3 regions of the Bacillus rugosus genome follow, and region 2 is predicted to be linked to each of the others. Evidence: riboswitches for the same ligand, from Rfam matches in the RefSeq annotation. Region 2 holds a riboswitch; each other region holds the start of a gene.
What was found. Region 2 has a riboswitch for S-adenosylmethionine ahead of M0696_RS06100 (bifunctional homocysteine S-methyltransferase/methylenetetrahydrofolate reductase). Riboswitches for the same ligand answer to the same signal wherever they lie in the genome.

Region 1 (3,976 bases), 1.4 Mb from region 2:
GTTTACTGCGATCTGCTCCGATAAAAGAAGCCCGGCAGAAAAAAGCGGCCGGCGAGATCACCGCTGATCAGCTTCGTGATATCGAAAATCAAGAAATCACCCGCATTGTAGAAAAACAAAAAGAAATCGGTCTCGATGTGGTAACAGATGGGGAATTCCGCCGATCTTGGTGGCATTATGATTTCCTGGAAGGGCTTGATGGTGTGGAACCGTTCATCCCGTCTGAAGGGATTCAGTTCCATAATGCGAAAACAAAAGCACGCAGCATCAAAGTGACGGGAAAACTCGATTTTACGAGCCACCCAGCGCTTGTCGATTATCAATTTTTACATGAGATTGCCGGCGACGCGACCCCAAAATTGACGATTCCGAGCCCGAATATGCTGTTTTTCGGTGAAAAGGCGGATAAAGGGTTTTATGACGACCAAGAGGAATACTTTCATGATCTGGCCCAAGCGTATAAAAAAGCAATCAGAGCTTTCTATGATGCTGGATGCCGCTATCTTCAGCTTGATGATACGTCATGGTCTCTCTTCTTTGAGGAAAAAGGCAGAGAGGTTGTTCGGGCGCTTGGCGGCGATCCAGAAACATTGCCTGCCTTGTTCGCCAAAACGATTAACGATGCAGTAGCAGACCGGCCTGATGATTTAGCAATCACGATGCACATTTGCCGCGGCAACTTCCGTTCAACATGGGCGGCATCAGGAGGCTATGATGCTGTAGCTGAAACGATTTTGGATGGCTTACATTTGGACGGGCTGTTCTTAGAATACGATGATGACCGCTCCGGAAATTTTGATCCGCTCCGTTTCGTGAAACGCAAGGATCTCCAGATTGTACTCGGCTTGATCACATCGAAAAATGGAGAGCTTGAAAATCCTGAGGATGTGAAACGCCGAATCAATGAAGCGGCGCGCTTTGTGAGCCTGGATCAGCTGTGCCTCAGCCCGCAGTGCGGTTTCGCCTCTACTGAAGAAGGCAATCTTTTGACAGAGGAGCAGCAATGGGCGAAGCTGCGCCATGTCATCGACATCGCCAACGATGTGTGGAGATAATCTATCATTGACAGAAACAGAAAATGTGTGAATAATAGATACTATCAGAAAATTTCATAAAAAGGTTTTCCTTATCAAGAGAGGTGGAGGGACTGGCCCTGCGATACCCGGCAACCGCTGTTTAACAGAATGGTGCTAAATCCTTTAGAGCAATGATTGCTCTTGAAGATAAGGTTGAGATTGTCACACAAGCTCTTCCTTATCCAAAGGAAGAGCTTTTTTATATTCGAATGGAAAGAAGGAATGAACAACATGTCACAACAAACAACACCCGCAGAACAAAAATCACTTCAAAGAAAAAAACCGCCGTTTCGCGCGGATCAAGTCGGAAGCCTGCTGAGGTCTGAGCCCGTCAAAAAAGCACGGCTGCAAAAAGCGGCAGGCGAGATTACAGCTGAGCAGCTTCGCCAAATCGAAAACGATGAAATCATCCGCATTGTGGAAAAACAGAAGGAAACCGGCCTGAACGTGGTGACAGACGGTGAATTCCGCAGAGCATGGTGGCATTTTGATTTTCTGGAAAACCTGGATGGCGTTGAGCCGTTTACTCCTGAGCAGGGCATTCAATTTCATAACGTACAGACAAAAGCACGCGGCATTAAAGTCACAGGTGATATCGACTTTTCAACTCACCCAATGCTTGAAGATTACTCATTTCTCCATAGCATTGCCGGTGACGCGACGCCAAAGATGACGATCCCAAGCCCGAATATGCTGTTTTTCCGCGGAAAACTGGAAAAGGATGCATACAAAAACGACTATCATCTTTTCCAGCACGATGTATCCAAAGCATATAAAAAAGCGATTCAAGCGTTTTACGACAGAGGCTGCCGCTACCTTCAGCTTGATGATACAGCTTGGGCTGTTTTCTTATCTGAAAAAGGATTAAAACAAATCGAAGCGTTCGGAACAACGCCTGATGAGCTTCGCCAGCTGTTTGCGAAATCGATTAACGACGCGATTGCCGACCGTCCGGATGACTTGACCGTAACAATGCATATTTGCCGCGGCAACTTCCAGTCCACTTGGACAGCGGAAGGCGGCTATGACGCAGCAGCCGAAACCATTTTTGACGGTTTGAACCTGGACGGGCTTTTCCTGGAGTATGATGATTCACGCTCAGGCGGATTTGAGCCGCTCCGTTATGTGAAGCGCTCTGATCTTCAGCTTGTCCTTGGATTAGTGACATCTAAATTCGGTGAGCTTGAACATCCGGACGATGTAAAACGCCGTATCGAAGAAGCATCCCGTTATGTGAGCTTAGATCAGCTTTGCCTCAGTCCTCAATGCGGATTCGCTTCAACTGAGGAAGGCAACAAGCTGACTGAAGAACAGCAATGGGCGAAGCTGCGCCATGTAGTTGAAATCGCTAACGATGTTTGGAAATAAGCAAAGAAAAAACACACTTGATTCCCTGGCGGAGCAAGTGTGTTTTTTATGTTATTGAGCGGTGTAGCCCCCATCAAGGACAACAGCCTGCCCGGTGACACCCTTCGCTTTCTCGCTTGCCAAAAAAATTGCATAATCCGCAATTTCCTTTACGGAAAGCAATCGTTTTTGCGGCACAAGCGGAAAAATGACCTGTTCAAGCACGGAGTCGTAAGGGACATTTCTTGTTTTCGAAAGATCGCTCAGCTGATTGCGGACAAGCTGTGTATCGACATAACCCGGACAGAGCGCGTTGACTGTAATGCCGTGGGGCGCGCCCTCCAGCGCCCCGACCTTAGTCAGCCCAATGACGCCGTGCTTGGCGCTATTATAAGCGGATTTCCCCGCAAAGCCGACTAAACCATTAACAGATGCAATATTAATGATTCTGCCAAACTGCTGTTTTTTCATGATCGGAAAAACATGCTTCATCGCGATGAAGGGCGCCGTCAGCATGACCTTGATCAGCTGTTCAAAGGTTTCTGTCGGAAACTCCTCAATCGGAGCGACGTGCTGAATACCGGCATTGTTCACCAAAATATCCAAGCGGCCATATCGTTTTTGGATGGTGTTCACCGTATCAGCGACTTGCGCTTCCTTTGTCACATCACACGGAATGGCTGCTGCGTCAAAGCCTTCTTCTGTAAGCTTGGAAGCGGCCTTTTCGCACGCTTCCTGATGAAGGTCCGAAACGATGACGCTAGCGCCTTCACGGGCGAATTCCCTCGCGATTTCGAACCCGATTCCGCCAGCTGCTCCTGTCACCAAGGCGACTTGTTTTTTCATGTCAAACTCCTTCCCATTAAGAATTTTGTTTGATCACAGACTGGCTGACAGCGAAATCGGCTTCTGTTTTTTCATAAACCTCTTCAATTGTGACACCTTCCTGAAGCTCAGTCAGTGTCATGCGGCCGTTATCAAAATCAAAAACAGCCAAATCCGTAATCAGCCTGTGCACGACTTTCTGGCCTGTCAGCGGAAGGGAGCATGTTTTTTTCACCTTCGACTCGCCATGCTTATTGACATGCTCCATGATGACAACGATCCGTTTCGCCCCGTTGACGAGATCCATGGCGCCGCCCATCCCTTTTACCATCTTTCCGGGGATCATCCAATTGGCCAAATCACCCTGCTCCGAAACCTCCATGCCGCCAAGGATAGCCAAATCGATATGCCCGCCTCTTATCATTGCGAATGACTCAGCGCTGTCAAAATAGGAAGCGCCCGTCACTTCAGTGATTGTTTCCTTTCCTGCATTGATCAAATCCGCGTCTTCCGTTCCTTCCAGAGGATACGGGCCGATCCCGAGCAAGCCGTTTTCTGACTGAAGCATGACGTGAACGCCATCGGGTATCTCATTTGCGACAAGCGTCGGCATTCCAATCCCAAGATTGACGTTCATGCCATCCTTGATTTCTAGTACAGCCCGTTTGACCATTCGTTTTCTCGCTTCCTTCATTTCGCACCACCCTTTCCCGCCGCTTGCTGAACGG
Region 2 (3,976 bases):
AAAGCATCGCAATCAAGATCAATAAAAAATCGATGCGAATGTACACGACATCTCCCCCTATCTTTTTACTGACAAAACAATCTGTCTCCTAATGATACGTAACAGAATTTTATTTGTGAAGTTTTTATATAAAAAAATAGAGGGCCTGTACGGCCCTCTATTTTTTCTCGTATGTCCATCCGTCTTCCTGATACACTTTTCCGTTTTTCATCAAATGGCCAAGCGCGCGCTTAAAGGCGGCTTTGCTCATGTTAAAACGTTCTCTGATATCGTCAGGCTGGCTTTTGTCGCTGTACGGCATAGCGCCGTTTCTTGTTCTCATATACGTTAAAATGTACTCGGCATCCACAGACAATGCATCCTGTTTTCTCGGGAGCAGCGACATGTTGACTGAGCCGTCTTCTTTTACTTGAATCACCCGTCCCGTGATTCTTGAGCCGAGTCTTGGTTCCTCTTTTCTTTCTGACGGATGGATAAAACCGCGGATACCATCGTCTGTGATGATAAATGAACCCGTTGCGATTAATCTGTACACCGTACCTGTCAGCTCTTTATTCATCAGATCTTCTGAAGCGTCGGTAAACAGTTCGCTTATAATATCCTCCGGTGCTGGTTTGGCAAACATGCGCCCCCGATTCGTCACTTTGAGCATACAGTAAAGTTTATCCCCTTTTTGCGGCCAGACCTCCTCGTATGGCGGCAAATGCTCAGTTGCAACAAGCGCGTCCTTAGATAAGCCAATATCAACGAAAACGCCCATATCTTCCACTTTATCCACCACTTCGACCCAGCCGTACTCATCAGCGCTGATGACCGGAATTTTCATCGTAGCCGCAAGTCTTTCCTGCTGGTCGACATATATAAAGACCTCTACCTCATCCCTGTCTTCGATATCCTCAGTTATTTCACTGTTATGTAAGAGAATCGTATCTTCTCCGTCGGTTAAAAAGTAACCGAAGTCAGTTTGGTGATCTATACTCAAGGTTAATTGCTGCCCTGGTCTCATGCTATCGTCCTTCCTGTTCCGCTTATTTTTATGCGGATTCTGTTAACATTTTTTCCAATCATCACAAATTGATTCTTTGTTCTGTTGGAAGTTTCTCTTTATTCTACTATAATCGACACATAAGTTAAATGTTATGGAGGTTTTCATATGGCAAAAGAAAGTTCATTCGATATTGTATCCCAGGTGGAATTGCCAGAAGTGCAAAATGCGATTCAAATTGCGCTGAAAGAAATCAGCACACGCTATGACTTTAAAGGAAGCAAAAGCGACATTTCGTTAGATAAAGAGGAGCTTGTTCTCGTTTCTGATGACGAATTTAAATTAAGCCAGCTCAAAGATGTGCTGGTCAGTAAATTGATTAAACGAAACGTGCCGACAAAAAATATTGATTACGGCAAGGTTGAAAGCGCGTCAGGCGGAACGGTGCGCCAGCGTGCAAAGCTTGTTCAAGGCATTGACAAGGACAACGCCAAAAAAATCAATACCATCATCAAAAACTCCGGACTGAAAGTAAAGTCTCAAGTGCAGGATGATCAAGTGCGTGTCACCGGAAAAAACAAGGATGACCTGCAGCAGATTATCACAGCAGTACGGGGCGCAGATCTGCCAATTGACGTTCAATTTATAAATTTCAGATAAATTTTCTGAATCCTATTGATTATTGTCTTTATTTTCGGTAAATTTGGAGAAAGGGAAAACGCCAGGCATCTTTTGGCAGCTCCTGAACATGTAAAATTTCATATCCGTTCTTATCAAGAGAAGCAGAGGGACTGGCCCGACGAAGCTTCAGCAACCGGTGTAATGGCGATCAGCCATGACCAAGGTGCTAAATCCAGCAAGCTCGAACAGCTTGGAAGATAAGAAGAGACAAAATCACCGACAAAGTCTTCTTCTTAAGAGGACTTTTTTTATTTCTCTTTTTTCCTTGCTGAATGTGAATAAAGGAGGCAGACAATGGGACTTTTAGAAGATTTGCAAAAACAGGTGTTAATCGGCGACGGCGCCATGGGGACGCTCCTCTACTCCTACGGCATTGACAGATGCTTTGAGGAGCTCAACATTTCAAAGCCGGAGGAAATTCAGCGCATACATAAAGCGTACGTTGAGGCTGGAGCCAACATCATTCAAACTAATACGTACGGGGCCAATTATATTAAATTATCCAGACACGGGCTTGAGGATGACATCAAAAAAATGAATCAGGAGGCGGTAAAAATCGCGCGGGCTTCAGCAGGCGATGCGTACGTGCTGGGGACGATGGGCGGCATCCGCACCTTTAATAAAAATGCGTACAGCCTTGACGAAATCAAACGCAGCTTTCGCGAGCAGCTGTACCTGCTGCTGCATGAGGAGCCGGATGGGCTGCTGTTAGAAACGTATTATGATTTGGAAGAAGCCCGTGAAGTGCTGAAAATCGCGCGCAAAGAGACTGACCTTCCGATTATGCTTAATGTCTCCATGCATGAGCAAGGTGTACTGCAGGACGGAACACCGCTTTTTGAAGCATTGCGATCGATTGCGGATCTCGGAGCTGATATCGCCGGCATTAACTGCCGGCTCGGCCCTTATCACATGATTGAAGCGCTTAGCGAAGTGCCGATTTTTGATGATGTGTTCTTATCAGTTTATCCGAACAGCAGTCTCCCCTCGCTTGAAGAAGGCCGGCTCGTCTATGAAACAGACGACACGTATTTTCAAAACAGCGCGTCAGAATTCCGCAAGCAAGGCGCACGGATTATCGGCGGCTGCTGCGGCACCACGCCGAATCACATCCGGGCGATGGCGGAAGCGATTGGCGGGCTTGCTCCGATTACAGAAAAAGAAGTCAAAACCCGGCCTAAGGAATTCATTTCTGTTCAGGATGAGCGCACAGAACCGGGCCTGAATGAGATCGCAGCGGTAAAACGCTCCATTATCGTAGAGCTGGATCCGCCGAAAAAATTGAGCTTTGACAAATTTCTGTCCGCCGCTGCTGAATTAAAAGAAGCGGGAATCGATGCCCTAACGCTCGCTGACAATTCCCTAGCGACCCCGCGGATCAGCAATGTTGCCTGCGGCGCCCTTGTGAAGCAGCAGCTTGATATGCGCTCTCTTGTCCATATTACGTGCCGTGACCGAAATATTATCGGCTTGCAGTCACACTTAATGGGTCTTGATACGTTAGGGCTGAATGACGTGCTGGCCATCACGGGCGACCCTTCTAAAATCGGGGATTTTCCGGGTGCCACGTCTGTTTATGATTTAACATCCTTTGATTTAATCAGGCTGATCAAACAGTTCAATGAAGGGCTGTCCCTGTCTGGAAAGCCGCTTGGCAAGAAAACGAATTTCTCAGTCGCAGCCGCATTTAATCCTAACGTCCGCCACCTGGATAAAGCGGTAAAACGGCTGGAGAAAAAAATAGATTGCGGCGCCGATTATTTTGTTTCACAGCCTGTCTATTCCGAACAGCAGCTTGTCGATATCCATAACGAAACAAAGCATCTGCAGACGCCGATCTATATCGGAATTATGCCGCTTACTAGCAGCCGGAATGCTGAATTCATCCACAATGAAATTCCGGGCATTAAGCTGTCTGACTCTATTCGGGAAACAATGGCCCTCGCCGGTGAAGACAAAGAGAAGCAAAAAGCGGAGGGCCTTGCAATTGCACGCTCTCTGTTGGATACGGCATGCGAGCTGTTTAACGGCATCTATTTGATTACGCCTTTTCTCAGATCTGACTTAACTGCTGAGCTCACTTCTTATATCCAGCAAAAAGATGAGCAGCGACAAAATATCTATTTGCATTAATTCCGATAAGACTGCCTGAATCAATCGGGCGGTCTTTTTTAATAGGATTCGTGTTACGATATAGAAAATCGGTATATGAGGAGGAACATCATGCTCGAAGTCAAAACCATTTCCGCGGAAGATACATACGAAATCCGGCATCGTATCCTGCGTCCCCATCAATCCATCGAACAATGC
Region 3 (3,976 bases), 2.0 Mb from region 2:
GAAGATCTTGATGACAGTCCGGAATTCGTTAACGAATCTCCGTACGAAAAAGCATGGATGATCGTCGTTAAGCCGTCTGACGCTTCTGAAATTGAAAAACTGATGACAGCAGAGCAATATGAAGAGATGACACAAGAAGACTAAAACAGGATAGCTGTAAAGGCAATTGGACACGCTAACGTTATGGGAGGTGTCCAATATGGCTTTCAGCAAACATAAGCTCGATGTCACCAATGATGTGACAGGCCGCTTTCAAAATGGCCGGCTCTCGTTATATCATGAAAATGAGATGATTGGCCAAATGACAAGCATGAATGAATATGAGCTTAAGTCCGGTTATTCCTTTGAAAATGAGAAATTTTATAAGACAGCTGATGTGGTCTCAGGAAACGACGAAAAATATGTGGATTGTGACTACGAAAACGGCTGGTGTTAATGTTGGCGGTGAATTTCACTGCCTTCTTTTACAATCTGAACGTTTCAAATATGACGCGGCAGGTGAAGAAGATGAAGATGGATGAGCTGGAAAAGGTTATGATTGTTGAAGGGAAAACAGATAAAGAGAAAATCGAAAGCGTCCTGAATGAACCAGTGCGCATTATCTGCACAAACGGAACAATCAGCCAGCTGAAGCTTGAGGAATTGGCTGACGAGCTTTACGATAAAGACGTCTATATATTAGTTGATGCTGATGAATCAGGTGAGAAATTAAGAAAACAGCTGAAAAGAGAATTTAACGAAGCCTGCCATCTACATATCGACAGAGCCTATAAGGAAGTGGCGGCTGCGCCCAGGCACCATGTCGCCTCTGTATTGCTGCGCGCGAATTTGAATGTCCATACTATTTTTCTTGAAAGAAAATCCCGAGGTGTATAGCATGAAAGAACTCCAAGAACATGAACTTGAGCACATTGCAGATGATGTGTATCTCCTTTACTTATATACTCCGTTTTGCGGCACCTGCCAGCTTGCAAGCAAAATGCTGACAGTGGTGAAAGAAATGCTGCCTGATGTCGCCTTCTATAAAAACAATGTCAATTACTCTCCGACATTCGCAAAAGCGTATCAAATAGAAAGCGTCCCTTGTTTTCTGCTGTTTAAAGGCGGAAAAGTGGTCGAAAGAGGATATGCGTTTCATTCGGTTTCTTATTTATATGAGCTGATCAAACAAAAATCATCTTCCGCATCCCATTTATGACATATTTCTCGGCACATTCCAATGAAATTGTCGTTCGTTTTATAAAGGGGTTCTTGCGCCAAAAAGAGAAATGTATGTATGACCAACAAATAGGAGGTTGTACATATGGAGAAAGCGGAAGTTTTAGAAGATGAGTATCAGCATCTGTTTTTAAAACCCCTTTTGAACGCTTCAACATTGCTCATTACCTTCCAAGGAGAAACAGAAGCCTTAACCGTCTCAATAAACGAACAGGGAGAAATGAAGAAAATTTCTCCGCCCCAAACGTCCAACCTGACCTTTTACGGAAACCAAACAGAAATCATTCATTTATTGCACGGAGATATTTCCCTTCAGCACCTGATTCAGAGCGGAAGCCTGAAAGTGAAGGGGTCATTCAGAGCCCTGTTAAAACTAGAAGCTATACTCTGGCTGACGAATGGGTTTTTTCAGAGAATTTTAAAGAATTAAAAAATAGGAAATTATTATAATAGTAAAAGTTGACATCATTTATTTTATTGACATTTAATCATTCGCCATGCTATTCTACATTAAGAATTTCCGGACGAAAAAGACTATATATTTCTCTTATCAAGAGAGGTGGAGGGAAGTGCCCTATGAAGCCCGGCAACCATCAACGCTGTTGAAATGGTGCCAATTCACACGAAGCGTTCAGCTTTGAAAGATGAGAGAAAGGCCATTTTATATAAGCCTTTCTGCTCAAGTGTGCAGAAAGGCTTTTCTTTTGCAGAAAAAACCCGGAAGATTTCTTAGAATAGTGTTAAGGCAGGTGATTGCTTTGATCAATCTTCAAGATGTTTCAAAAGTTTATAAGTCGAAACACGGAGATGTCAATGCTGTCCAAAATGTCTCGCTTTCCATCAAAAAAGGTGAGATTTTTGGAATTATAGGATATAGCGGAGCTGGTAAAAGTTCCTTAATCCGTCTGCTGAACGGCCTTGAGAAACCAACCTCAGGAACCGTGGAAGTGGCGGGAACCAAGATTAATGAAGTAAACGGACGCGCCTTAAGAAATGCACGCCATGAAATCAGCATGATTTTCCAGCATTTCAATTTGCTTTGGTCGCGCACCGTTAGAGACAATATCATGTTTCCTTTAGAAATTGCCGGGGTGAAAAAGAGTGAACGGATCAAGCGCGCCGATGAACTGATTAAACTGGTCGGATTAGAAGGAAAAGAAAAATCTTATCCGTCTCAGCTGAGCGGCGGGCAAAAGCAGCGTGTTGGAATCGCCAGAGCGCTTGCAAACAATCCGAAGGTTCTCCTTTGTGATGAAGCGACATCAGCATTAGATCCGCAAACAACAGATTCAATTTTGGATCTATTGTCCGATATTAATGAAAGACTCGGTTTGACGATTGTGCTGATCACGCACGAAATGCATGTCATCCGCAAAATCTGCAACAGAGTCGCTGTTATGGAAAACGGAAAGGTTGTGGAAGAAGGCGAAGTTCTCGATGTCTTCAAAAATCCGAAGGAAGACATGACAAAACGATTTGTTCAGCAGGTGACAGAGCCGGAAGAAACGAAAGAAACGCTTCAGCACCTTCTTGATGAAACAGGATCAGGAAAAATGGTTCAGCTCACATTTGTCGGTGATTCAGCTGAGCAGCCTCTGATTACAGAAATGATCAGAAACTTCAATGTCAGCGTCAATATTCTGCAAGGGAAAATCTCGCAGACGAAGGATGGAGCTTACGGTTCACTGTTCATCCATATTGATGGAGCCGAAGAAGAAGTGCAAAACGTGATCCGGTTCATTAATGACAAACAGGTGAAAGCAGAGGTGATCACGAATGTTTGAAAAATACTTCCCGAACGTTGATTTAACTGAGTTATGGAATGCGACATATGAAACACTTTATATGACGCTGATCTCTTTACTGTTTGCTTTTGTCATCGGGGTGATCCTCGGCTTGCTGCTTTTCCTGACAAGCAAAGGGAGCCTTTGGCAGAATAAAGCGGTCAACTCTGTGATTGCAGCCGTTGTCAATATATTCAGATCAATTCCGTTCCTTATTTTAATTATTTTACTCTTAGGGTTTACGAAGTTCTTAGTCGGCACGATCTTAGGGCCAAACGCCGCATTGCCGGCGCTGGTGATCGGCTCGGCACCGTTTTACGCGCGCCTTGCTGAAATCGCATTGCGCGAGGTTGACAAAGGTGTTATTGAAGCCGCTAAATCAATGGGCGCCAAAACGTCTACGATTATTTTCAAAGTGCTGCTTCCGGAGTCTATGCCGGCCCTTATTTCTGGCATCACGGTTACAGCCATTGCTTTGATCGGCTCAACGGCAATTGCCGGAGCCATCGGTTCAGGCGGCCTTGGAAACCTTGCGTACGTAGAAGGATATCAGTCTAATAATGCTGATGTTACCTTCGTTGCAACTGTATTTATTTTAATCATCGTCTTTATTATTCAAATCATCGGTGATTTAATAACAAATATTATAGATAAACGATAAGGGAGGATTTACATTGAAAAAGCTATTTTTGGGTGCATTACTGCTTGTATTTGCAGGGGTTATGGCTGCCTGCGGATCAAATAACGGCGCTGAATCCGGCAAGAAAGAAATTGTGATTGCAGCGACAAAAACACCGCATGCGGAAATTTTAAAAGAAGCTGAACCATTATTGAAAGAAAAAGGCTACACGCTGAAAGTGAAAGTGCTTAGTGATTACAAGATGTACAACAAAGCTTTAGCTGATAAAGAAGTGGATGCGAACTACTTCCAGCACATTCCTTACCTTGAGCAAGAAATGAAAGAAAACACAGAT

Region 1: another riboswitch for S-adenosylmethionine. It lies ahead of M0696_RS19845 (5-methyltetrahydropteroyltriglutamate--homocysteine S-methyltransferase); the one in region 2 lies ahead of M0696_RS06100 (bifunctional homocysteine S-methyltransferase/methylenetetrahydrofolate reductase).
Region 3: another riboswitch for S-adenosylmethionine. It lies ahead of metN (methionine ABC transporter ATP-binding protein MetN); the one in region 2 lies ahead of M0696_RS06100 (bifunctional homocysteine S-methyltransferase/methylenetetrahydrofolate reductase).

What each region holds. Positions count from the first base shown of each region.
Region 1 covers NZ_CP096590.1:3,915,430-3,919,405, forward strand. Annotated here, with positions in the region: gene M0696_RS19840 (5-methyltetrahydropteroyltriglutamate--homocysteine S-methyltransferase) at 1-1,055, shown strand, start outside; SAM riboswitch class I at 1,124-1,230, shown strand; gene M0696_RS19845 (5-methyltetrahydropteroyltriglutamate--homocysteine S-methyltransferase) at 1,308-2,444, shown strand; gene M0696_RS19850 (3-hydroxybutyrate dehydrogenase) at 2,496-3,269, opposite strand; gene M0696_RS19855 (3-oxoacid CoA-transferase subunit B) at 3,286-3,942, opposite strand; gene M0696_RS19860 (CoA transferase subunit A) at 3,939-3,976, opposite strand, start outside.
Region 2 covers NZ_CP096590.1:1,211,210-1,215,185, reverse strand. Annotated here, with positions in the region: gene M0696_RS06115 (DUF3784 domain-containing protein) at 1-7, opposite strand, end outside; partial or broken gene M0696_RS06110 (CvfB family protein) at 158-1,055, opposite strand; gene M0696_RS06105 (YajQ family cyclic di-GMP-binding protein) at 1,154-1,645, shown strand; SAM riboswitch class I at 1,753-1,870, shown strand; gene M0696_RS06100 (bifunctional homocysteine S-methyltransferase/methylenetetrahydrofolate reductase) at 1,961-3,799, shown strand; gene M0696_RS06095 (GNAT family N-acetyltransferase) at 3,890-3,976, shown strand, end outside.
Region 3 covers NZ_CP096590.1:3,239,358-3,243,333, reverse strand. Annotated here, with positions in the region: gene gcvH (glycine cleavage system protein GcvH) at 1-144, shown strand, start outside; gene M0696_RS16515 (YusG family protein) at 200-436, shown strand; gene M0696_RS16510 (toprim domain-containing protein) at 514-876, shown strand; gene M0696_RS16505 (thioredoxin family protein) at 878-1,198, shown strand; gene M0696_RS16500 (SCP2 sterol-binding domain-containing protein) at 1,304-1,648, shown strand; SAM riboswitch class I at 1,763-1,869, shown strand; gene metN (methionine ABC transporter ATP-binding protein MetN) at 1,977-3,002, shown strand; gene metP (methionine ABC transporter permease MetP) at 2,995-3,663, shown strand; gene metQ (methionine ABC transporter substrate-binding lipoprotein MetQ) at 3,677-3,976, shown strand, end outside.